4 regions of the Gracilibacillus sp. HCP3S3_G5_2 genome follow, and region 3 is predicted to be linked to each of the others. Evidence: riboswitches for the same ligand, from Rfam matches in the RefSeq annotation. Region 3 holds a riboswitch; each other region holds the start of a gene.
What was found. A riboswitch is a leader RNA that binds a small molecule or an ion and turns the genes downstream of it on or off. The one in region 3 is predicted to bind S-adenosylmethionine.
Positions count from the first base shown of each region.

Region 1: it holds a riboswitch for S-adenosylmethionine, as region 3 does, so the genes downstream of both, ACTNEP_RS17985 (aminotransferase class V-fold PLP-dependent enzyme) here and ACTNEP_RS12185 (methionine ABC transporter ATP-binding protein) in region 3, are expected to answer to the same signal.
Region 2: it holds a riboswitch for S-adenosylmethionine, as region 3 does, so the genes downstream of both, ACTNEP_RS04630 (alpha-hydroxy-acid oxidizing protein) here and ACTNEP_RS12185 (methionine ABC transporter ATP-binding protein) in region 3, are expected to answer to the same signal.
Region 4: it holds a riboswitch for S-adenosylmethionine, as region 3 does, so the genes downstream of both, ACTNEP_RS13960 (YpjP family protein) here and ACTNEP_RS12185 (methionine ABC transporter ATP-binding protein) in region 3, are expected to answer to the same signal.

Region 1 is NZ_JBQHXU010000014.1:77,903-83,720, forward strand. It holds gene cls (cardiolipin synthase) at 1-1,134, opposite strand, end outside; gene ACTNEP_RS17980 (Hsp20/alpha crystallin family protein) at 1,205-1,660, opposite strand; SAM riboswitch class I at 1,853-1,964, shown strand; gene ACTNEP_RS17985 (aminotransferase class V-fold PLP-dependent enzyme) at 2,043-3,713, shown strand; gene ACTNEP_RS17990 (SGNH/GDSL hydrolase family protein) at 4,099-4,983, shown strand; gene ACTNEP_RS17995 (YpmS family protein) at 4,996-5,604, shown strand; gene ACTNEP_RS18000 (response regulator) at 5,637-5,818, opposite strand, start outside.
Region 2 is NZ_JBQHXU010000002.1:425,884-431,701, reverse strand. It holds gene acsA (acetate--CoA ligase) at 1-1,023, shown strand, start outside; SAM riboswitch class I at 1,027-1,134, shown strand; gene ACTNEP_RS04630 (alpha-hydroxy-acid oxidizing protein) at 1,212-2,129, shown strand; gene ACTNEP_RS04625 (L-lactate dehydrogenase) at 2,215-3,186, shown strand; gene ACTNEP_RS04620 (glutaredoxin family protein) at 3,781-4,035, shown strand; gene ACTNEP_RS04615 (sugar-binding transcriptional regulator) at 4,154-5,173, shown strand; gene gap (type I glyceraldehyde-3-phosphate dehydrogenase) at 5,222-5,818, shown strand, end outside.
Region 3 is NZ_JBQHXU010000007.1:182,280-188,097, reverse strand. It holds gene ACTNEP_RS12200 (ACT domain-containing protein) at 54-326, shown strand; gene ACTNEP_RS12195 (PFL family protein) at 339-1,700, shown strand; gene ACTNEP_RS12190 (PTS sugar transporter) at 1,851-3,401, opposite strand; SAM riboswitch class I at 3,580-3,686, shown strand; gene ACTNEP_RS12185 (methionine ABC transporter ATP-binding protein) at 3,776-4,801, shown strand; gene ACTNEP_RS12180 (methionine ABC transporter permease) at 4,794-5,462, shown strand; gene ACTNEP_RS12175 (MetQ/NlpA family ABC transporter substrate-binding protein) at 5,484-5,818, shown strand, end outside.
Region 4 is NZ_JBQHXU010000009.1:29,749-35,566, forward strand. It holds gene metA (homoserine O-acetyltransferase MetA) at 1-497, opposite strand, end outside; gene ACTNEP_RS13960 (YpjP family protein) at 878-1,483, opposite strand; SAM riboswitch class I at 1,789-1,895, opposite strand; gene ACTNEP_RS13965 (MBL fold metallo-hydrolase) at 2,052-2,876, shown strand; gene ACTNEP_RS13970 (bacterial Ig-like domain-containing protein) at 3,186-5,818, opposite strand, start outside.

The sequences.
Region 1 (5,818 bases), on a different contig from region 3:
ATAGGAATAGGTTGCCCAATATACAAAGGGATGATCGGGTTTATTAGGAATCATAATTCGAACGTCCACGCCTGAAAGACAGGCAATCTTCAATGCATCCAATAGACTTTCATCCGGAATAAAATAGGGTGTTTGGATATAAATATAGCCCTTTGCTGACATGATCATCTTTATATAGCCATGCTTTATCTGTTCCCACTCAGAATCCGGTCCACTCGAAACTATTTGCATACCGATTTTCCCAGTTGGGACTGCTGTATAATAACGCTCATCATATTCAATATCATGACGGGATGCCTGATTCCAATCAAGAATAAACCTAGTTTGCAAATGTTTGACCGCGCTACCGGTAATACGTAAATGAGTATCACGCCAATAACCGAATCGTTTGTCCTGACCTAAATATTCATCGCCAATATTAAAACCGCCAATATAACCTATATTCCCATCAATAATCGCCAGTTTACGATGGTTACGATGATTAATCTTAAGATTTACTTTCGGGATTAATGGTGGAAAAAAACCTTCCACTTCTGCACCAGCTTGACGCATTCTTTTAATCATTTTTCTGCTTAGTGATCGTGAGCCTAAATCATCATATAAAAAACGAACTTCGACTCCTTCTTTTGCTTTTTTTATCAGGAGATCTGCCAGTCGTTGACCAAGATGATCAGACCTTACTATGTAATACAGCAAATGAATATGGTCAGTGGCATTTTCGATATCTTCCATTAAGGAATTGAATTTCCGGTTTCCATTGGTAAAGATCTGTACGTCATTATCCTGTGAAAAAATCGCATCATTATTACATAAATGAAGGTAGTATAAGTCCTTATATTGGTACATTCTAGAATCATTGAGAAAAAATTCGTCATTTTCAATTTCACGTAATTGCTTTTGAACGGCCGTTTTAACCCCTAATTTACTTTTAGTATCCCAAGTAAAGATCGTTTTGTTACTTAACTTTCGGCCAAAAATAAGATATAGAATAAAGCCAACAATCGGAATAAATGTTAATACCATGATCCATGCCCACGTAGAAGTTGGATTTTTACGCTCTAAAAAGATAATGGTTAACGATAACAGAATATTAAAAATTAAGGTAAAACTAATAATAAGTTGAAAAAACTCCACATGTAGCCCCTCCCTTCTTCTTTACTAATATAGCACAATTATGACCTAGCTAATAGCAATCGCTATTAGCCTAGTCAATCGTAATCGAGCCGTTATCTTTTTCCGTTTTCGGGCCTTTAATTTCTAACACACCATCTTGAAAGCTTGCTTTTGCCGTTCTTTTATCCACAGCATATGGCAAAGTAATGGTTCGTTGGTTACGATGCTGCCTTCTTTCTTTATGATAATAATGATACGATTCATCATACTGTTCGGTTTCCTCTAAATAATCGATCATCACAGTAATTTGATTACCTATTATTCGTAGTTGAATTTGTTCTTTCTTTATTCCTGGTAAATCAACACGCACTATCCATTCCTGTTCGGTTTCTGCAATATCTACAGGGATTTGCCTTGGGACTTTTGCCTGTTCAAAAAAGCTGTCGATCGTTTCCATTACATTTCTTGTAGGTTTTTCATAGAGAAAAGCATCGAGCTTCTTGATAAAATCTTCTCCCCATTCCGGTATTCCACCTTTTTGTGACACTGGATCACTCCTTTCTATACATCGTTATTACTGTTACAATTGATGAGTGACAATACTTATCAGGGTGCTCTTTTATTTTATGCACCTAGATAGTAAATGATCCTGCTGTTAATCACCTTTAATATTCTGAATTTTCTGTTGACGATTTCCAATATATAACTTATAATGAGGACAATTGAATACACATTTTAACTCTTATTAAGAGAGGCAGAGGGAATAGGCCCTATGAAGCCCGGCAACCTTCAGTTTAAACAGTAAATTGAATTGGTGCTAAATCCTACAGGTTTCACCTGAAAGATAAGAGGAGGACGACTAATACATTTCAACCTCTTCTTACTTTTGTAAAGAAGAGGTTTTTTATTTCTAATTAGGAGGGTACATAATGACAAATTCGTTCCAATTTCCAGGTAGTGAAACAAACCTTTTACATGGTGGACAACAAGTCGATCCTGCCACAAATGCTCGTGCTGTTCCCATTTATCAAACAACTTCGTATGTATTTAATAATACGGAGCACGCCCAAAATTTATTTGCTTTAGCAGAAACTGGGAATATTTATTCTCGGATCATGAATCCTACTGTTGATGCTTTTGAACAACGAATGGCCTTGTTAGAGGATGGCGTAGCAGCAGTGGGTACAGCTTCGGGAGCATCTGCCATTACACTAGCTATCTTAAACCTTGCCAATGCTGGAGATGAAATTATCGCCGACAGTAATTTATACGGTGGTACGTTTAATTTATTCAATAAAACATTGCCCAAATACGGGATTGATGTGAAATTTGTCGATGGAACAGATCCAAAGAATTTCCGTAATGCGATTACCTCCAAAACAAAAGCGATCTTCGGTGAAGTGATTACTAATCCTAGTCTGAATGTCTTCGATATCGAAGCAGTAGCGGATATTGCTCATGAGCAAGGAATACCTTTAATTATTGATAATACCTTTGCTACACCTTATGTATGTAAACCGATTAGCTGGGGTGCTGATATTGTTGTCCACTCTGCAACAAAATGGATCGGTGGTCACGGAACATCAATTGGTGGAGTTGTCGTAGATAGTGGAAGATTTAATTGGAATAATGAACGATTCCCTGGATTCACTGAGCCAGATGATACGTATCACGGTATAAGATTCGGGATCGATATCGGACCAGCTGCATTTGCTACCAAATTGCGTGTACAGTTACTTCGGGATATTGGCCCATCATTAAGTCCTCAAAATGCCTTTTATTTCTTACAGGGACTGGAGACATTACATTTACGTATTGAGCGACATGGCGAAAACACAAAAGCAGTTGCTCATTACCTGGAAAATCATCCACAAGTAGAATGGGTTTCTTATCCAGGTTTGGAGAATCACCCTTCTCATCAATTAGCCAAAAAATATTTATGTAACCATTTTGGCTCTATTATCGTCTTTGGTATAAAAGGTGGTCGAGATGCTGGTCGTCAGATAATCGATCATATTCACTTATGGTCTCATGTAGCCAATGTCGGAGATGCAAAATCATTAATTATTCACCCTGCATCTACTACACATCAGCAGTTAAATGGAGAAGAATTAAAAGCATCTGGTGTTACCGAAGAGTTAATTCGTCTGTCTGTTGGGATTGAAACAGCAGAGGATATTATCGCAGACCTAGATCAGGCGATCGCTAAAGCAACTAATAGTGAACCAACTATTAAGCCGGACGCTGAAAAAGCTATTGCTTGGGCACTTTCCTCACCTTTCGCTCGAGAGAATGAAGGAATTCGTCCGAAAACAATAGCTGTAGCTGGTGATATTGATAATTCAGAAGCACTGACGAGATTAAATAAACTAGGTTATAAGATTATTCCGGCAAATGCTGTCGATGGCGCTATCGATATTTTATTTGTTACTAATAGTGAAGAAGCAGCAAATGCTTATACCGATAAAGCAAAAATTGTCTGGTTTGCCAAGGAGCAAACCAATCCTGAAACGAAGCGCAAAGCAGAAGCAAGCGGACAAATCGTCATTGAAAATAAATGTCCGTTCCAGGAAGCAGATCGCTTACGCCGCGGAGAATAAATTCATTTTCTCCCTGAATAACGTTATTTATCTCCCCAAGATAAATATATATAATAAGACCGCAGACCTTTGTAATGGCTTGCGGTCTTATCGTGTTTAACAGCATATTTTCCTATTTACCCTGAATTCTTGATTGTGGTACAATACATAACATTATACAAAAACAAGCATTTTCAGCTATCGAATTGCATATTGTTGAAACACATACAAATAAATACATTTTGGGATACGAACATGATATGTGCTTGGCGAGATACCCTCCATTGTTCAGGGAATATCTCTCCACTTATCTCGTGAGCAGACTCACCTATCTATTTGATTTTTGTTAACAAATCTAAAAGACGGGTATAATCAAATAAGAGACTTTTTAATGTAGGTGTTAGTGATGAACAAAAAGGTATTCTTTTTTCTTATAATATTTATCCTCATTACCGCAATCGGTATTTTTCTATTATTTCTCCAAACTGACCAAAACGAATCCCAAGATGCTGACTCTCAACCTAGCGATGAGGAAGAAGCATCTGAAGAAATGATGGAAGAAGAAGCAAATGATCAGGAAACAGGGTCAATTACCCGAAATGTACGGGAGGCAGTAATGGAGGCACTTAACTTCTTTCAAAAGGATACTCACATTGTGGCGATTGGTGATTCCTTAACACAAGGTGTGGGGGATGAAACAAATAATGGTGGTTATATTGGCATTTTAGAGGAACGGTTAGAGGAACAAGATATTAATGTCACATTTGATAACTATGGGAAGCGTGGTAATCGTACAGATCATTTGCTGAAAAGATTGAACGAGAACCCTGAGATTACTAGATCATTGGAAAAGGCAGATATGGTCCTTATTACGATTGGCGCAAATGATATTATGCAAATAATGAAGGACAACTTTATGAATCTTACAGAAGAACCATTTATTGAAGGACGTGAGCCGTATGGTGAGCGGTTAACACAAATATTAGCGCACATTACTTCTGTTCAGCCAGAGGCTGAGATTTATCTATTAGGATTTTTTAACCCTTTTGAGAGATACTTTGGAGATATTGAAGCACTAAATCAGATTTTGACACGTTGGAATAATGAAAGCCTACAAGCAACCAATCAATTTGAACAGGTTCATTATATTCCGATGCAGGACATTTATCAGTATGAAAGTGAGAATGTGTTTGCCGATGATAATTTCCACCCGAACCACAGAGGATATGAATTAATGGCGGAACGTGTAATTACTTACTTAGAAAATGACTTACAACAAGTTCAAAATTAAAGGATGACATTCATGAAAGAGAAAAAAGCGACGAATTGGAAAAAGTTATTTGTTACCTTAGCTTCGATTAATTTTCTCCTTCTTTTTGGCATAATACTCTTTATATACTGGCCGGTCCCTAGCGCAGAACCGCCAGAAAAAGTATACCTGGAGGAGGAAGCGGGAGCTGAATTCACCATCCGCTCAAGTAAAGAAAACTTGAATCAATTGATCAATGCTTATATTGCCCAATTACCGCAGTTGGGTAATATTCAATATTCCTTTCGACTCGATGAGGAAGTGCACTTAATGGGGAGTGTCGAAGCTTTTTCTACAGAGGTTCCTGTCAACATATCATTTGAACCAGTAGTACAGGAAAATGGTGACATCATTCTTCAGTCAACTGGGATGTCCCTAGGATTATTACGATTGCCCCAGGACCGAATTTTACAATATGTTAGCAGTCGTGTGGAAACCCCTGATTGGATTACAATCAATCCCAAAGAAGAGCGTATTTATATTGCTTTAACGCAAATGGAATTAAAGAGTAATTTCCATGTAAAAGCCCAGCAAATTGATTTAGCCAATGATAATATTGCCTTTCGCATTAAAGTGCCAAATGATACGTTAGGGTTAGAATGAGGCCAAAAGCCTGGCCTTTTCTAGTTTTGATATTACCCTTTCTTTTCAATTAATCCATTTTGATAGGCATAAACAGCTGCCTGCGTGCGATCTTGTACTTCCAACTTACTTAATATATTGCTGACATGTACTTTTGTCGTTTTTAATGCAATAAATAGTTCGTCGGCTATTTCCTGGTTAGTCTTACCTTGGGCAATCAGTAATAAAATTTCCA
Region 2 (5,818 bases), on a different contig from region 3:
CAGCATCACATTATAACAGGTAAATGGGTACTGGATATTAAAGATGATGATGTTTATTGGTGTACTTCCCATCCTGGCTGGGTAACAGGAAGTGTGTACGGTCTGTTTGCTCCATTATTGAATAGAGCAACTGTTGTCATCCAAGGTGGTCGCTTTAGTGCGGAAAATTGGTATTCCTTGATTGAGGAATTAGGTGTAACGATCTGGTATAGCGCACCAACTGCCTTTCGCATGCTTCTGTCAAAAGGTGATCTTTATCAACAATATGATTTATCCTCTATTCGGCATGTGTTGAGTGTTGGAGAGCCATTAAATCCTGAAGTAATTCATTGGGCGTGGAAAAGCTTAAAGGTACGTATTCATGATACGTGGTGGATGACAGAAACAGGGGGCCACTTAATTGTGAATCTTCCAGCTGAAAATATTAAACCAGGTTCAATGGGAAGACCTTTTCCAGGCGTACAAGTAGGAATTCTAGATGAAGAAGGTAATGAGCTTCCTCGAGGCGAAATAGGTCAATTAGCTGTTCGCATACCATGGCCAGGACTGATGAAAGAAATTTGGGGAAACAAAGACAAATTCCAATCTTATTTCCAATACGAAGGCTGGTATATTTCTGGGGACCTTGCTTTACAAGACGAAGAAGGATATGTTTTCTTCCAGGGGCGTAATGATGATATGATCAACTCTGCAGGTGAGCGAATAGGTCCATTTGAGGTAGAAAGCAAATTAATTGAACATCCAGCAGTTGAAGAAGCTGGTGTCATTGGAAAACCAGATGAATTGCGCGGAGAATTAGTCAAAGCATTTATTACATTAAGAGCTGGTTATCAGCATTCAGTTCAATTAATGGAAGATATTCGCTTATTCGTTCGGAAAAATCTTTCCGCACATGCAGCACCTCGAGAAATAGAGGTGATGGAAGAATTACCGAAGACGAAAATCAGCGGAAAGATTTTAAGAAGAGAATTAAAAGCATTGGAAGTGAAAAGAGCTAATAAAGCGACAAATGAAAACATATAAATACTCTTATGAAGAGTGGTGGAGGGACTGGCCCGATGAAACCCGGCAACCTTAAGTAATCCGAGCTTAAAAGGTGCTAAATCCTGCAAACATCTGTTTGAAAAATAAGAGGGAGATAAGCGTTTGCGTCTCTCTTGTTTATCAAGAGGGACTATTTTGTTTCCCTTCATTATTAGGAGGCATATAACATGGCAAAAGCAAAGGTGAATAGAACTGTTGTAAAAAGCTTAGAGGAAGTCGCTGAAAAACAGTTATCACAAGCAGCAACTTTATTTTTAGATCAATTAACATCCCATAAAGGGAATGCTACATCCTTTATACGTTATAATAATTCATCATCTAAATGGAAGATTTCTCCTCTGTTGTTAGGTGCAGTCGGTGCTCAGACCTATTTCCATGAAGATGGTGAATTAGCTACCGTACAGGCTGCTAGTAAACAAGGTGTACCTTTTATTGTGAGCAGTCATTCGTCTTATAGTATTGAAGAAATAAGTGATGCTGTGCCAGATAGTGAGCTGTGGTTTCAAGCACATATTTTTAAGGATGTAGAGCTTACAAAGCATTTTGTTCAACGTGCTGAATTAGCAGGATATCAGGCAATCATTTTGTCGGTTTCTAACGACGAAGTCTATCAGCAGCCGGATCAATTAGTGAGAGGATCAGCCAACTTTGTAGTAGATCCCATTTTTGCTAAGAAATATTATGATAGTAAAAGCTCTTTGTCTGAACAAATTGCACAAGAATATCAAAAACGTGAAATCAAATGGGCAGATCTTCAGTATATAAAAAGATTCACAACATTACCTGTTTTTATACACGGAGATTTGTCATTAGATGATATTCGTTTGGCACTAAAACATCAATTTGATGGAATTATTTTATCTAATATTAATCAATCTAATCTTGAATTATTAGAACAAATTAAAATTATTGTGGGTGAAAGCTTAACTATTGTTGTGGAGACAGAAGTAGAAACGAAAAATAACTTAAACAATTACTTACAACAAGGTGCGGATGCTATTTCGATAAGAAAACATTATATTCATGGGTTAGTTGCTTCAGGTGTTTTAGGGGTGGAAGAAGTAATAGATCAGTTATTCAATTAATTGTCAAAGAGATAATGTTTGATAAGAGGATGAAATGGGATATAGTATAACTATATCCCATTTTTTTTGGAAGGAATGGTTGTGGATGCCAATTCATAAAACGAAATTAAGAAAAGTAGTAGTTATAGGAACTGGACTGGTAGGAACAAGTTATGCATATGCATTGTTAAATCAAGGTGTTGTTAATGAAATAGTTCTTATTGATTTAGATCAAGCAAAAGCGGATGGAGAAGCTAGAGATTTGAATCATGGTATGGCATTTGGTAATCCTATGCGCATAAAAGCTGGAGATTATGAAGAATGTCATAACGCCGATTTAGTTGTAATAACTGCTGGTGCCAATCAAAAACCAGGGGAAACAAGACTAGACCTTGTCACGAAGAATGCCAAAATTTTCAAAGGGATCATTCGTAAAGTAATGGATGTAGACTTTCAAGGGATATTTTTAGTAGCAACAAACCCGGTAGATATTCTATCTCACCTTACAAAGGAAATTTCTGGTTTGCCGAAAGAACGTGTAATTGGATCAGGAACGATTCTGGATACAGCAAGATTCCGTTATTTATTAGGCGAACACTTTCAAGTAGATCCACGTAATGTACAGGCATATATCATTGGAGAGCACGGTGATTCAGAGCTACCTGTTTGGAGCCACGTGCAAATTGGTGGTGTACCACTAGAGCAATATGCTGGTATTGATAGCCTTCATGAAAATCCAAGCATGATAGAGATTTTTGAGAATGTAAGAGATGCGGCATATCATATTATCGAGCGAAAAGGAGCAACCTATTATGGTATCGGATTAGGGTTAGTCCGTTTAACAAAAGCAATCTTAAACAATGAAAACGCGATTTTAACTGTTTCTGCTCGATTAGAAGGACAGTACGGATTAAATGATATATACATTGGTGTGCCAGCTTTACTAAATGAAAATGGTATACGTGAAGTAATCGAACTGAAATTAACAGAAAAAGAAAATCAACAATTACATCAATCTGCTGCCATCGTTAAAGAAATGATTGACACCAGTATGGAAGCAATAAAATCTGATCAGTAACTTCGTGAAAAGAGACAATACGTAAACAACCTTGGGCAATTGCGAAGTATTTGCTTCCTCTATTCTGAATTAGAAAACGTTTATTGATATGCTCCGGCAATATACTTCGCTTTCCACGGGCACGGCCTCAACTTCCTCAGAAAACAAAGGACGTTTTCTTGCGGGATTTTCGGCACGCGCTGTTCCAGTAGGAGTCTGCGTATCTTGCCTCCGCTTTGTGAAGTTTTCTGATTGAAAGAGAAATACACGGTAAGATATATCTTAATATCTCCACATTAAAAATAAAATGATGGAAATAGCGTAGGCAGAATACGGAGACTCCTGTGGGAAAATGAGAGCTGAAGATCCACTTGGTAAAGGGCTTTTCTTTACCAAGTTAGCTGAAGCCGAGCCCACGGAAAGTGGAGTATTCTGTCGGAGCGGATGGCAGCAATCGAATGGAAAGGCATGCAATTAGAACGCTATGCTAAGCGAAGTATTTTGCCGTAGCGTATGCATGCATTCAATGAAAGATAATTTTTATTTGTTCGTAGTAGGTATCTACATCTCATTTTACAGAAGAGGTTTTCTAGTTTGGTTAAGGTGGTGTATATAGTGAAATTAAAACTATATGGTAAAGAAAATTGTAGTCTCTGTGACGAAGCTAAAACAATCCTAGAAATGTTACAACAGGATTATTTATTTGAATTCGAAGAAATTAATATTTATAATGATGATGTATTGCTGGAAGCCTATCATCTCCTGATCCCGGTCATCAAGCATGAGGACATCATCGTCGACGCTGAGATAATCGACATGGAAAGAGTCGAAAGCTATCTGAAAATGAAAATTAATTCAGAAAATAGTTGAGAGATGTTTGACCATTTGATACAATTAATTATGGAAGTTATTTTTTTGTTCTGAGTGGGACGGAATGCGACTAGGAGGGACAAATATTCCCCGGTGTAAAATAAAGGAGCGTTTCCGATTGAAGGATTTATTAGATATTCAACAAAAATTGTACCCGGATTTACTCGATATCATGCAGAAAAGATACAAAATACTTCACTACATACAGATGATGCAACCAATCGGACGTCGCAGCTTAGCTGAAAATCTTCAACTAAAAGAACGAGAGGTTCGAAGTGAAATTGACTTTTTAAGCAAGCATGGTTTTATTATGGTGACATCGAAAGGAATGACCCTTACTGATGAGGGAGACACGATTGTGGAGAAATTATCTTCTTTTATGAATGAGATTTCCGAATTTCGTGTTTTAGAATCTCAAATTAAGGATAAATTACAATTGGAGCATGTTATTATCGTTTCGGGGAATAGTGATTCGCAACCATCCGTTAAACAGGAACTAGGAAAAGCATGTGTACAATTTTTACATTCCATTTTAACTTCCGATCAAACAATAGCAGTGACAGGCGGTACATCAATGGCAGAAGTTGCCAACCAAATGAAGCCTATTGAACATGCTGCAAATTGTACGTTTGTTCCAGCAAGAGGCGGTTTAGGAGAACAAGTAGAAAATCAAGCTAATACGATTTGTGCACAAATGGCGAAAAAGGCTAATGGTAATTATCGTATGTTATATGTCCCTGACCCGTTAAGCGAGGAGACTTATCACTCGATCATCGAAGAACCAGCTATCAAGGACATTTTAGAAATGATTCGTGATACGAAGATTGTTCTTCACAGTATAGGTGATGCATTTACGATGGCAAAGCGCCGTAAAGCTTCTGAGCAAGTTTTAAATAAGTTGAGAAGAGGTAATGCTGTTAGTGAAGCATTTGGTTATTACCTTGATGAGCAAGGTGAGGTTGTTTATAAAGTACGTACTGTTGGTATGCAATTAGAAGAGCTTGAACGTGCACAATATGTTATTGCTGTAGCTGGTGGTTCTTCCAAGGCAAAAGCGATACAGTCTTACTTTAAGCAAGGGAAAAGCAATGTCTTAATTACAGATGAGGCGGCAGCAAACGAGTTGTTAAAGGGTTAATCCCTTTAAAATATAAATCATAAAGGATACTTTAAGGAGGAATTAAGCATGGCAGTAAAAGTAGGTATTAATGGTTTTGGCCGTATCGGTCGTAACGTTTTTCGTCAAGCTTTAAATAACGATGAGGTAGAAGTGGTAGCAGTTAACGACTTAACTGATGCAAATATGCTTGCGCATCTACTTAAATATGACTCTGTTCACGGAAAACTAGAAGAAGAAGTTTCTGTTAATGGAGATTCTCTAGTAGTAGGTGGAAAAGAAATTAAAGTTCTTTCTGAGCGTGACCCAGCTAACTTACCATGGGGTGATCTTGGAGTAGAAATCGCTGTTGAATCTACTGGTATCTTTACTCAGCGTGATGCAGCAGCTAAACACTTAGATGCTGGGGCGAAGAAAGTTATCATCTCTGCACCTGCAAAAGACGAAGATATTACTGTAGTTATGGGTGTTAACGAAGATAAATATGATCCGGCTAATCACCATGTAATTTCTAATGCTTCTTGTACAACAAACTGTTTAGCTCCATATGCAAAAGTCTTAAATGATAAATTTGGTTTAAAACGTGGTATGATGACTACTATTCACTCATATACAAATGATCAACAAATTCTTGATTTACCACACAAGGACTATCGTCGTGCTCGT
Region 3 (5,818 bases):
AAGGATGCTTTGGGTATAATAAATAAAAGTAATAAAAAATTGAGGTGACCAAAATGCAAAAAAGAGCTGTAGTCAGTGTAGTTGGCAAAGACCAGGTAGGGATCATTGCCAAAGTAACTACTGTTATTTCAGAAAACAATATCAATATTTTAGATATTAGTCAGACGATCTTGGAAGGGTTTTTCACCATGATTATGTTGATTGACATTAACGATCCAAGTAATCTCGAAACATTACAACAAAAATTTAAGCCAATTGAGCAAGAATTAGGTTTGAAAATTAATATTCAACTAGAAGATGTCTTTCAAGCAATGCATCGTGTCTAAGGAGGGAAACTGATGCCAATAGCTTTTACGGAAATTCAAGAAACAATACGAATGGTGGAAATGGAGCACCTTGATATTCGTACAGTTACAATGGGAATTAGCTTGCGCGATTGTGCGGATCACGATTTTGAAAAAGTAAAACAAAAAGTATATGAAAAGATCACTAATTATGCAAAAGACTTACAATCAACTGCTAATCAGGTAGCAAAAGAATATGGTGTTCCTATTATTAACAAGCGAATCGCGATTTCCCCTGCTGCAGAATTGTTAGGGAACGCAACAAAAGAACAAGCTATCGAGCTTGCAGAAACATTGGACAAAGCAGCGCAAACTTTAGATGTAGACTTTATCGGAGGTTTTTCTGCCTTAGTACATAAAGGTATTTCTAAAGGAGATCAAATTTTACTTGATGCTTTACCTGAGGCGTTAAGTAAAACAGAACGTGTTTGTTCTTCCATCTCTGTTGCGACAACAAGAACAGGCATTAATATGGCTGCCGTAGCCCAAATGGGACAGGTCATTCACGAAACAGCTAAATTAACGAAAGACAACAATAGTATCGGTTGTGCCAAATTAGTTGTCTTTTGTAATCCTGTGGAAGATAATCCATTTATGGCAGGAGCGTTTCATGGCGCTGGAGAAGGAGAAGCAGTCTTAAGTGTTGGAGTAAGTGGCCCTGGAGTTGTCCTTCATGCATTAAAACGATATCCAGATGCTGATTTGGGTGAGGTATCGGATGTTATTAAGAAAACAGCGTTTAAGATAACGAGAGCTGGTGAAATAATTGGACGTGTCGTTGCTGAGCGCTTAAATGTTCCTTTCGGCATTATGGATCTATCCCTCGCACCGACGAACGCGATGAATGATAGTGTCGCGGAAATTTTAGAAGAAATCGGACTAGAACGTGTCGGAACCCATGGTACAATCGCTGCTTTAGCATTGATGAATGATGCTGTGAAGAAAGGTGGGGCAATGGCAAGCTCTTATGTCGGCGGATTGAGTGGCGCATTTATTCCAGTCAGTGAAGATAACGGTATGATTCGTGGTATTGAGGAAGGAGCCTTAAACCTTTCGAAATTAGAGGCAATGACATGTGTCTGCTCTGTTGGATTAGATATGATCGCATTAGAAGGAAGTGCTAGCCCCGAAACGTTGTCCGCAATTATTGCAGACGAAGCTGCAATTGGTATGATTAATAAGAAAACGACCGCAGTAAGAGTCATTCCTGTGATTGGCAAAAAAGAAGGAGAAACGGTCGAATTCGGTGGCCTACTTGGTCGTGCACCAATTATTGGGGTGAACCAGTTTTCTTCTGAAAAATTAATTAAACGTGGTGGTAGAATACCTGCACCATTACAATCATTGATAAATTAAGTGTTTATTCATTAAATAATCCGAGCAATTCTATGTTGAATTTGCTCGGATTATTTAGAGTGACAGCTTATCTCATCGGCCCGTTACAAACTTTCCCTTAATATATTTGCTACATTCCCAAACTTTGTTTGTTTATGTTTCGTTTCCTGTTCAAGCCTTTTTCTTATATATCGTATTAACGATGAAAGTAATCACAAATGCCAACAAAGCTGGTACTACCATAGCAATGATAAATCCAATCGCATTACTTGCTAATAATGGCGCTGTAAAGGTTGGCACATATGCGGTCCCTCTCACATCAAACAACCCTACTAATCCTCCTCCAACCCCACCAGATAATAACGCGCCGGCAAATACCCATTTATTAGAGAACATAAATGGATAAGCTGATTCCACAAAGGTTCCAAATCCCATGTTAATCGCAAAACCTGGTACAGCAACCGCTGCTTCTCCTTTATCACGTGGTCGAATGATATTTGCAAGATTAATGCCAGCAGCAACCATTACTAAACCAACCATGTCAACTGCACCTAAAAAACTATTTCCTGTTCTCTCCATTTCTAATAACACGATTGGTAGAATAGCGGCATGATAAACACCGCCAATAATCGCCGGCCAGATTAGCACACCAGCAATCGCTCCAGCCAATATCGGATTGAATGCTACAGCTGTTTCAATTAATTCTTTAATACCGTCACCTATAAACAAAGCAATCGGTCCAATAAAATAAAACACCAATAAACCTGCACCAAGGCCGGCAAAACTACCCGCTGCAATATTGACTGTTGTCATCGGAAAGCGCCATTCCACAAATTTCCTGAATAAAACACGTACCAATAAACCTGCTAAAATACCTGCAATCATTCCACCGATAATTCCACCATCTACTGAAAGTACTCCAGCTATCACACCAGCAACAATCGAAACTTCATCTAATTCCGAAATCTGTTTAGCTGCGATTACGGCAATAATAACAGGCAGTGCACCAATTAACAGATCAAATATATCACTTAATGCCCCAAGCCCTGGAATTTTACTTAGGGCTAATATAATGGCCATCGCAATAAAACCTGGTAAAGCTGACATCATAATGCCACGGATATTAATATTTGTCAGGCCAATTCCTTTCGTCATCTCATTATTACTGCTACCAAGTATTGGCTGATAATTTAACTTCAGTTCCTTACTTAATGCTGTAATAAAAGATACTGCCCTTGTCCGATTTGTCGTACCTGTTGTACCAGATGTAGCAATAACATTTGCACCTTTTGAGGCTATCTTTGCCATAGATGTGCCACCTGTTCCCACTACTGGGACACCATTTCTCGCAGCTGCTTCTATGGTTTGTTTATTCGTCTTATCAGGATCACCACTCATCACGATTAATCCATCAATCTCACCATGATCAATCATTTCTGCTATTTGGTGATCAACTTGTTGTGCTTCAAGATTAATATCTATTAATCTGCCTTTTTCTCCTTCAACGAAAACATCCGTACTATCTATTTTCCAAAGAGATGCTTTTGTCGTCTCTTTTGCACTGTCCATCGATTCTTCAGCACCGATAAATTGCACCGCATCAATTTTAATACCTGCGCTAACAGCTTGTTTTTTAATTTCTTCCAGAAGTTTTGCAGGATTTTTCCCTCCTAAATTAAATAGATTTCCCCCACTACTCCCAACAATTGCGATTTTCTTCATATCCGTTCCTCCAAGATAAAATGAATAATATTTATTCATTATAAAGGAATTGATTTTATTACGCTAGTGTACTAAAGTGTTTTATCTCTATATTCTGAATAGTTTTACTTTTATAAAAGGAATTGACGATTCTCTGATATAATGATAATATATTGGTTACTGAATTGAATACGTGAAACTCTTATCAAGAGAGGTGGAGGGACTGGCCCTATGAAACCCGGCAACCGTCAGTAAAACTGATAGGTGCTAATTCCATCAAAGCTTCTAGGCTTTGAAAGATAAGAGGACAATGAATAAACATCCTTTCTGTCCTCTTACGCAGAAAGGATTTTTTTATTGTGTTTGATGCACAATAAATGAAGGAGTGTGAAAATATGATTCGAATTCAAAACTTATCGAAAGTGTATAAATCTAAAAAACAACAAGTTCAAGCTGTCGATAATGTTTCCATTAATATAGAACAGGGCGAAATTTTTGGGGTTATCGGCTATAGTGGTGCTGGTAAAAGTACGTTTGTCCGGCTTATTAATCGTTTAGAAGAACCAACTAACGGTTCTGTCGTTATCCATGATAAAGATATCACGAAAATGCCGGGGAATCAGTTGCGCCAAAAGCGACAAAAGATCGGAATGATTTTTCAGCATTTTAACTTATTATGGTCTCGTACTGTTTTGGAAAACATCGCTTTTCCATTAGAAATTGCCGGTGTTCCAAAAGCAAAACGTAAGGAAAAAGTATTAGAACTAATAAATCTAGTTGGGCTTTCCGGGAAAGAAAATGCCTACCCATCACAACTAAGTGGCGGTCAAAAGCAACGTGTTGGAATAGCAAGAGCACTGGCAAATGACCCTGAGGTATTATTATGTGATGAGGCTACTTCAGCGCTTGATCCGGAGACGACGGATGATATTTTAGACTTGTTAGTCTCTATTAATAAAAAGTTAGGATTGACCATTATTTTGATTACCCACGAAATGCATGTCATCCAGAAGATATGTCATCGCGTTGCCGTGATGGAAAATGGCAAAGTGGTAGAAACTGGTGATGTGTTAGATGTCTTTGTAAAACCACAGTCGAAAACAACTAAACGATTTGTGCAGCAGCTTAATCCGTTAGAACATGAAAAAGATAAGTTAACGGAGTTTATTAATGATCGCGAAGACAGTGAAGTGGTCAAACTTCACTTTATCGGAAATAGTGCGAAGCGTGCACTTATCAGTGAGGTAGCGAAAACATTCGATGTTGAGGTGAATATACTGCAAGGGTCCATTGCCCCTACACAGGAAGGCGCCTATGGAACGTTGTTTATTGAAATAAACGGTGATAGAGAAATCTTACAGGAAGCTATTCAATTTATGAAAAACACCGGTGTGGAAGTCGAGGTGTTAAAAGATGCTTGAAGAACTATTTCCAAATGTAATCCCTGAGGACATATGGGTGGCTACATTAGAAACACTTTATATGACTAGTATTGCAATACTTGGTACATTAATTTTCGGTGTTTTACTCGGATTATTATTATTCCTGACCGATTCAGGGAGTTTATGGCAAAATCAATTTATTAATTTTATTGTGGCAACCATTGTCAATGTATTTCGTGCAATACCTTTTATTATATTGATTCTATTACTCTTCCCTTTCACTGATTTCTTGATCGGCACAATAAGGGGATGGAAAGCAGCATTACCTGCATTAATAGTTGGGGCTGCGCCATTCTATGCCCGTCTCGTTGAAATCGGACTAAAGGAAGTTAATAAAGGAGTCATCGAAGCTGCTAAAGCAATGGGTGCTAAAACACATACAATTATTTTCAAAGTGTTATTACCTGAATCCATGCCCGCTCTTATATCTGGCTTAACGGTGACAGCAATTGCTTTAATAGGTTATACGGCAATGGCTGGTGTTATTGGAGCAGGTGGACTTGGAGATTTGGCCTATATGAAAGGATTTCAACGACGTGACTTTGACGTAGTATTAGCTTGTACAATATTAATTATATTGATAGTATTCGTATTCCAATATATAGGGGATACACTATCTAAAATAATAGATAAAAGATAAAACATGAAGGGATGATTTATAATGAAAAAGTTATTAACATTGGTGCTAACCACTCTATTATTAATTGCATTAGCAGCTTGTGGAGGAAACAATGAGGAAGAGAACAACGAAAATGCTGAGCAAGGACCAGAAAAAATTGTAGTTGGTGCAACAAGTGTGCCACACGCAGAAGTGTTAGAGCAAGCAGTTCCATTACTTGAAGAGCAAAACATTGAGCTTGAAATTGAAGTTTACCAAGACTACGTATTACCAAACCAAGATCTAGAGGACGGAATATTGGATGCTAATTATTTCCAACACGTGCCATACTTTGAAGGTCAAAAAGAAGAAATAGGATATGACTTTGTTAACCTTGG
Region 4 (5,818 bases), on a different contig from region 3:
CCCGATAATTTGTCTGGCATTATATGTTTATCTATCCCAAAGTGATAGTATAATCCGGCCATCGCCCCCCAGCAAATATGCAATGTAGAGGTTACATTCGTCTTACTCCACTTCATGATTTCTGATAGTTCTTCCCAATAATCCACTTCTTCATAGGCCAGTTTTTCAATCGGTGCACCAGTAATAATTAGTCCATCAAATTTATTGGCTTTCACATCATCAATTGATTTGTAAAATTGCTTTAAATGCTCCGGAGAAGTATTTCTGGATGTATGTGTACTGGTATGCAATAATCCTACCTCTATTTGTAATGGGCTATTCCCTAATAATCGCAATAAGTGCGTTTCTGTTTGCTGCTTCAACGGCATTAAATTCAATATTAATATTTTAAGTGGCCGAATATCTTGTTTAAATGCCCGACTTTCATCCATCACGAAAATATTCTCTTCTTGCAATCTACTCTTAGCAGGTAACAAATCCGGCACTTTTATAGGCATTTTTTTAAGACTCCTTTTTAATAAATTCAATAAATCAAAAAAATTCACGATAAGACTTATTTTAGCTATATTTCGACATAAAATAAAGCGAAATGCAAAAAAATTCTGACAATATTTTTGCATTATGGTTAAAAAGAGATTGAGACAAAAAGAAAGTGTTTCGTCTAGAAGCCGGCAATGTGCTAATAGCGCGCAGGAAAAATAAGTAGACTCCTGTGGGAAAGCGTAGTGTGAAGACCCTATAGAAAAAGTGAACTTCTTTTTCGAGGAGGCTGAGGATAAGCCCGCGGAAAGCGGAGTATAATTCCGTAGCGGGTATTCGCACCGTTTATGTTCGGAATTTGCTGGATAAAACACACTTTTGTCTCAGCCTCTTACTTTTACGACATCCATTTTGGTGGTGTATCTTTCCCCCAATAAACTTCACCTATCGGGAGATGTTCTTCAAATTGATCGTCATGTAGATGATAGTGGAATTGAAAATAATAACCGTCTTGTGGTTTCTTTAACCGATTGACATGAAACTTTGCAACATTTTCTTTTTCTTTTGCATTGTATAAATTAAAGATCCGCTCACCATATCCATCGGCAGGATCTTCTGCAATCATTAAAAATTGGCTTTCTTCTTCACCAATTGTTTCATACAATTCCTCTAAAACCGTTTCCATGTTTGGTAAAACGACGTCATTGATCTCGCGGTTAATTTTCGCCGAGATTTTTGTTCCCAGCTTTGTTTGCACTTGCTCTTTAGCAAGCGTATTTAATTGCTGTAGATAAAGTTGATTCGCATCTTCAAGGACAACATTTTCTTCCGTTATCGAATCTGCTAATTCCTCTTTATCCACTGGTTTTGACCGGTCTTCACTTGGCTCTAGATCCCTTTTTCCTACATCTACATCTCCATCAATGTAGATTGGAGGAACATATAAACCAAGTGTTAGTATTGTCACTAATAAAACGGTTAATTTTTTCATCCACTTTTTCATCCCGATCGAACTCCCTCACATCGACTTACTAAAATTTTATCATGTTTTACTAATTTGTCCATACGTGTAAAGGGGTTTTCCTTATTTACATACATTTTACTTTTTTTCAACCACAGGATGGATGGTAGCTTGAATGCCCAATCTCTTAATTTAATGTTGATTCACTAATGGTTTACATAGTAATGCACGTTCATATCATTGGATTCACCTCACTATTATGGATCTATAAAAAATCCTTCTCTATTTTAAAGATAGAGAAGGATTCAGCTTGTGACTGTATAAATGAAAACAATCTGCGACGAATCTTCTCATCTTCGAATCAAAACCTGATTCTCTGAAATTGGCACCGGGCACAGATGTGCTGGTTGCCGAGGCTTCTTAAGGTCAGTCCCTCCACCTCTCTGGATAAGAAAATCTTTCCGTATATTAAATTATCTCAAGTACATGATTTGGTAAAAATATTATCACATAACTTTTAAAACAACAAGTAATTTTTGCTAAATTGTATAAATCTATACATTTCACCCCACAATAAGTATAGTGTACGTTATGATAAGGTGGGAGAAAGATGGATCAAGAACATACTGATAATTGGAAAGACCTTGAACACGACTTAGACCATGCAATACCAGAAGAGGTACTTCCAGATGTTGCATATTATCGAACACTGATTGTGAATATCGTGATGATCGGAGCACCCGATGAAGAGTGGGTGTTAGTTGATACCGGTACGCGAAAATATCAAGATAGAATACTACATGCTTGCGAATATCGTTATGGTAACAAAGCACCTCAGGCAATTATATTAACACATGGGCATTTTGACCATATTGGTTCTGCCAAAAAGCTAGCAGAATACTGGCAAGTGCCGATTTATATTCATGAAAACGAAATAGACTATGTAACAGGCAAAAAGGAATATCCACCTGGGGATCCAACCGTTGGAGGTGGGATGATCTCCTTATTATCAGGAATCTTTCCAACTAAACCAGAACACCTAGAAGGACTTGTTTCTACTTTGCCAACAGACGGTACGGTTCCTTTCCTAAAGGATTGGAAATACATTGAAACGTTTGGACATACCCCAGGCCATATCAGTTTATTCCGTGAACAGGACCGCTCATTAATCGCAGGTGATGCGATTTCTACGGAAAAACCAGAATCATCCATAGCAGTGTTTTTCCCACTACAGCATGTTTACGGACCACCTGCTTATTTTACACAAGACTGGATGAAAGCAGAGCAATCTGTAAAAAAGCTGGCTGCGCTAGATCCCGATATCATTATCGCAGGACACGGTGTACCAATGAAGGGCGAGACAATGAAACAGGAGTTGAAAAAGCTGGCCAAAAACTTTATCGAGCAAGCAATTCCTAAGCATAAAAGGCAGTGATGGCATGTATTAACTGCCAACACCGCCTACATTTATCATGGTGCTAAATGTCTGTAAGACCCCCACTTCTAGTTCCAAGTAACAAAGGATACGTCTAGTGATATCAGACGCTAATTTTTGCTACTGCTCAGTGGAGGTTAACCCCTCACTGAGCATATTCTAACTTCATCTTTTTTGAACAGTTCATCCACGAATTTCATTTGTGAAATGTCCTTCTATCTTGCTGAAGCCGAGCCCACGGAGGTGAAGGATTTTGTCGGAGCTGTAGCTAAATATATTTTTTACTGTACCAACCTTTTCTTTATTCAATCATGAGGTTTTCATCTTATGATTGTTATGCTTTTTTCTTATCAAAACAAATATGACTGAACCGATAAGAAGGAAAAACATTCCTATCATGCCCCAATTAAAGATATTGGTTGCTGTATTTGGCAGTATGGATCCGTTATTTTCTTCTAGTGGAATTTGCTCGGCTTGTACACTATCTGTTCCAAATACAGTGAAAGTACTAAAATGCTCAACATTTGCTGTTACTTTCCCATCCTTATAGCTACCTCCAACTGATTTCCATTCCTGATTTTCTTCGTTTAAGTGATAGATACTTAATTCATTTGGATCCTCTACACTTTGGTCATCTACGATAAAAGACAGCGTGACAGAATGAATCCCAAATTCACTTATCTCTTTCCCATTCTGTTCAATGGTAAAATCATACACAGCACTTACAGCATGTTCTACGTCATCATCGAGCTTATCCAGTGTAATAAATGCTTCACCCTCTGTCAAAATTGCTGTAGGAATCGTTAACTCTACTTCATTATTTCGAATATGAAGGACAGCTCCTTTATCTTTCAACCGTTTCACTTGATCCTCTGTTAAATGAACAGTTACCAGTCCAGTTTCAACTGGCAATTCGATAATCAAAAGATTATTTTCACCGATATTCTCTATGTCTGACAAATCAATTTCTGCTACTCCATCTTTTACATTTGGTGTTGTGATAATAGGAGTTTCCCCTGATTTACTATCTTGATCTCTACTACCATCTGTATTTGGATCACTTCCGGGAGAAGACGGTTTGTCATTATCATTATCTTCATCCTTGTCTTTGTCTGGATCTTTTGGAGGATCTGGTACCTCCTCTTCTTTGTCATCGTCAGATGGTGCTTCAAATTGAGCCATAAATTCATTAAAGGTATCCCAAATATCTCCCCATATAATTTGTCCATCTTCATTTCTTGTAAATGCTGTAATTTCCGCTAAGATGGTTAAAACATCTTGAGGGACTTGATCGCCAGCATGATTCACCGTTTTGCTACCTGTGTACATAAAGTTTTTATCTGTCAATAGTCGTGACGGATACTCATCTGCTGTCTGTGTAGTATTTATTTCTTTCGTATGGAAAGAGATAAAACCATCAATCGTAAAGTCTTCCTCAATTCCAGAGTAAGTAGTAAACGCGATATTGCGACCTTCATTATCAAATGCATAATTATTCTCTGCAATCACCCCTGGGTTACTATTACTATCAAATCCTACTGCGCCATTACCAAATGCAACACTATTTCGAATCACATGTGGCACATGTACACCCTCTCCACCAAGCTTGAAGCCATTTTTACTACCTTTACCTGGTTCACTACCTGTTACATAACCATTGTTGAAAGCAATACTATTCTCAATAGTAACAGCACCGATTGCTCCTGTTCCTACTTTCGTGTATAAATCCCAACCATCATCAATATTATTATGTGAAATCGAGCCTCGGAAAACATTACCTTCCCCGACGGTTAATTTTGCTGCGAATCCGTCCGCATTATTTTCAGAAGGGTCTCGATTATCAAAGGCCATACTGTTTAATACAAGATTATCTGACGGCCATTCTTCCATTGTGTCTGCTTGATCTGTCCGACTTATTTGTAATCCAGTATCCCCGTTTTCATATACAGCAACATTCTCAATAATATTATGACTACCCCCGATATTATACCCTTTCATATTAGGACCTGAGCGTGTAAAATCAATCCCTTTTACATGCCAATAATCTCCACTATGAACAACACCTTCTGATCGGTTATCAAAATCGATAATTGGTCTATTTTCCGCTTCAGGATCAGCCACTAGCATTTTTCTTTCTACTTCTGTTCCATCATTGTATTTAGCAATCTCCAGCTTTTCACTGCGAAGGTAGTGTCCTTCCTGCACAATAATTTTCTGACCTTTTTGGACATAATCAATAGCTGTATCTAGGTCTAACGGTTGTTCTCTTGATCCATCACCATTGCTTGTACCGTCTGGAGCAACGTAAATATTCCCATTCTCACCTGCAAAAGTCTTCATTGATACAGTAACATTTCTTACGATTGAACGGTAATCGGTCAGCTCTTGTGTATCATCTGGCACAAGCACAACAGTAAAATTTGTAGTCCGATTAGATTCTAAAGTTGTTTCCAGTTCGACTATTTCATCCCCTGTTACACGGATATCTTCGGCGAGAATGTCTTGCCCTTTTCTAACAGTTGCCCAGCCATCAACATTTGATTGAAACATGAAGGAATAATCTGCATCTGCTGTTTTGTCCAACGATACAATATCTAAATTAGGGGTCATCGGTTCTTTTGGTGGTTCTACTTTCGGCGCATCTGTTTCAGCAGCACTTACAGTCAATTCCATGTTACTTACTTCGATCGTTGCCACACGTGCAGTATAGAAGCCAACATACATTTTATCATTTTGCACATTTACTATTTCTGGTTCAAAGATAATATGTTCATCCCCATCATTTAGCTTTCCGACAAAACCACTATTTGTTTTCTGTAATGTTAGACGATAATTTGTTTCTGTTGTTTCTAATGACGGCTTCTGTTCGTCGATCATGATTCGTTGTAATCCTTGGCTACCTTCTCCATCAGGTGATAGCACCCCTGTCCTGACAAAAAGCT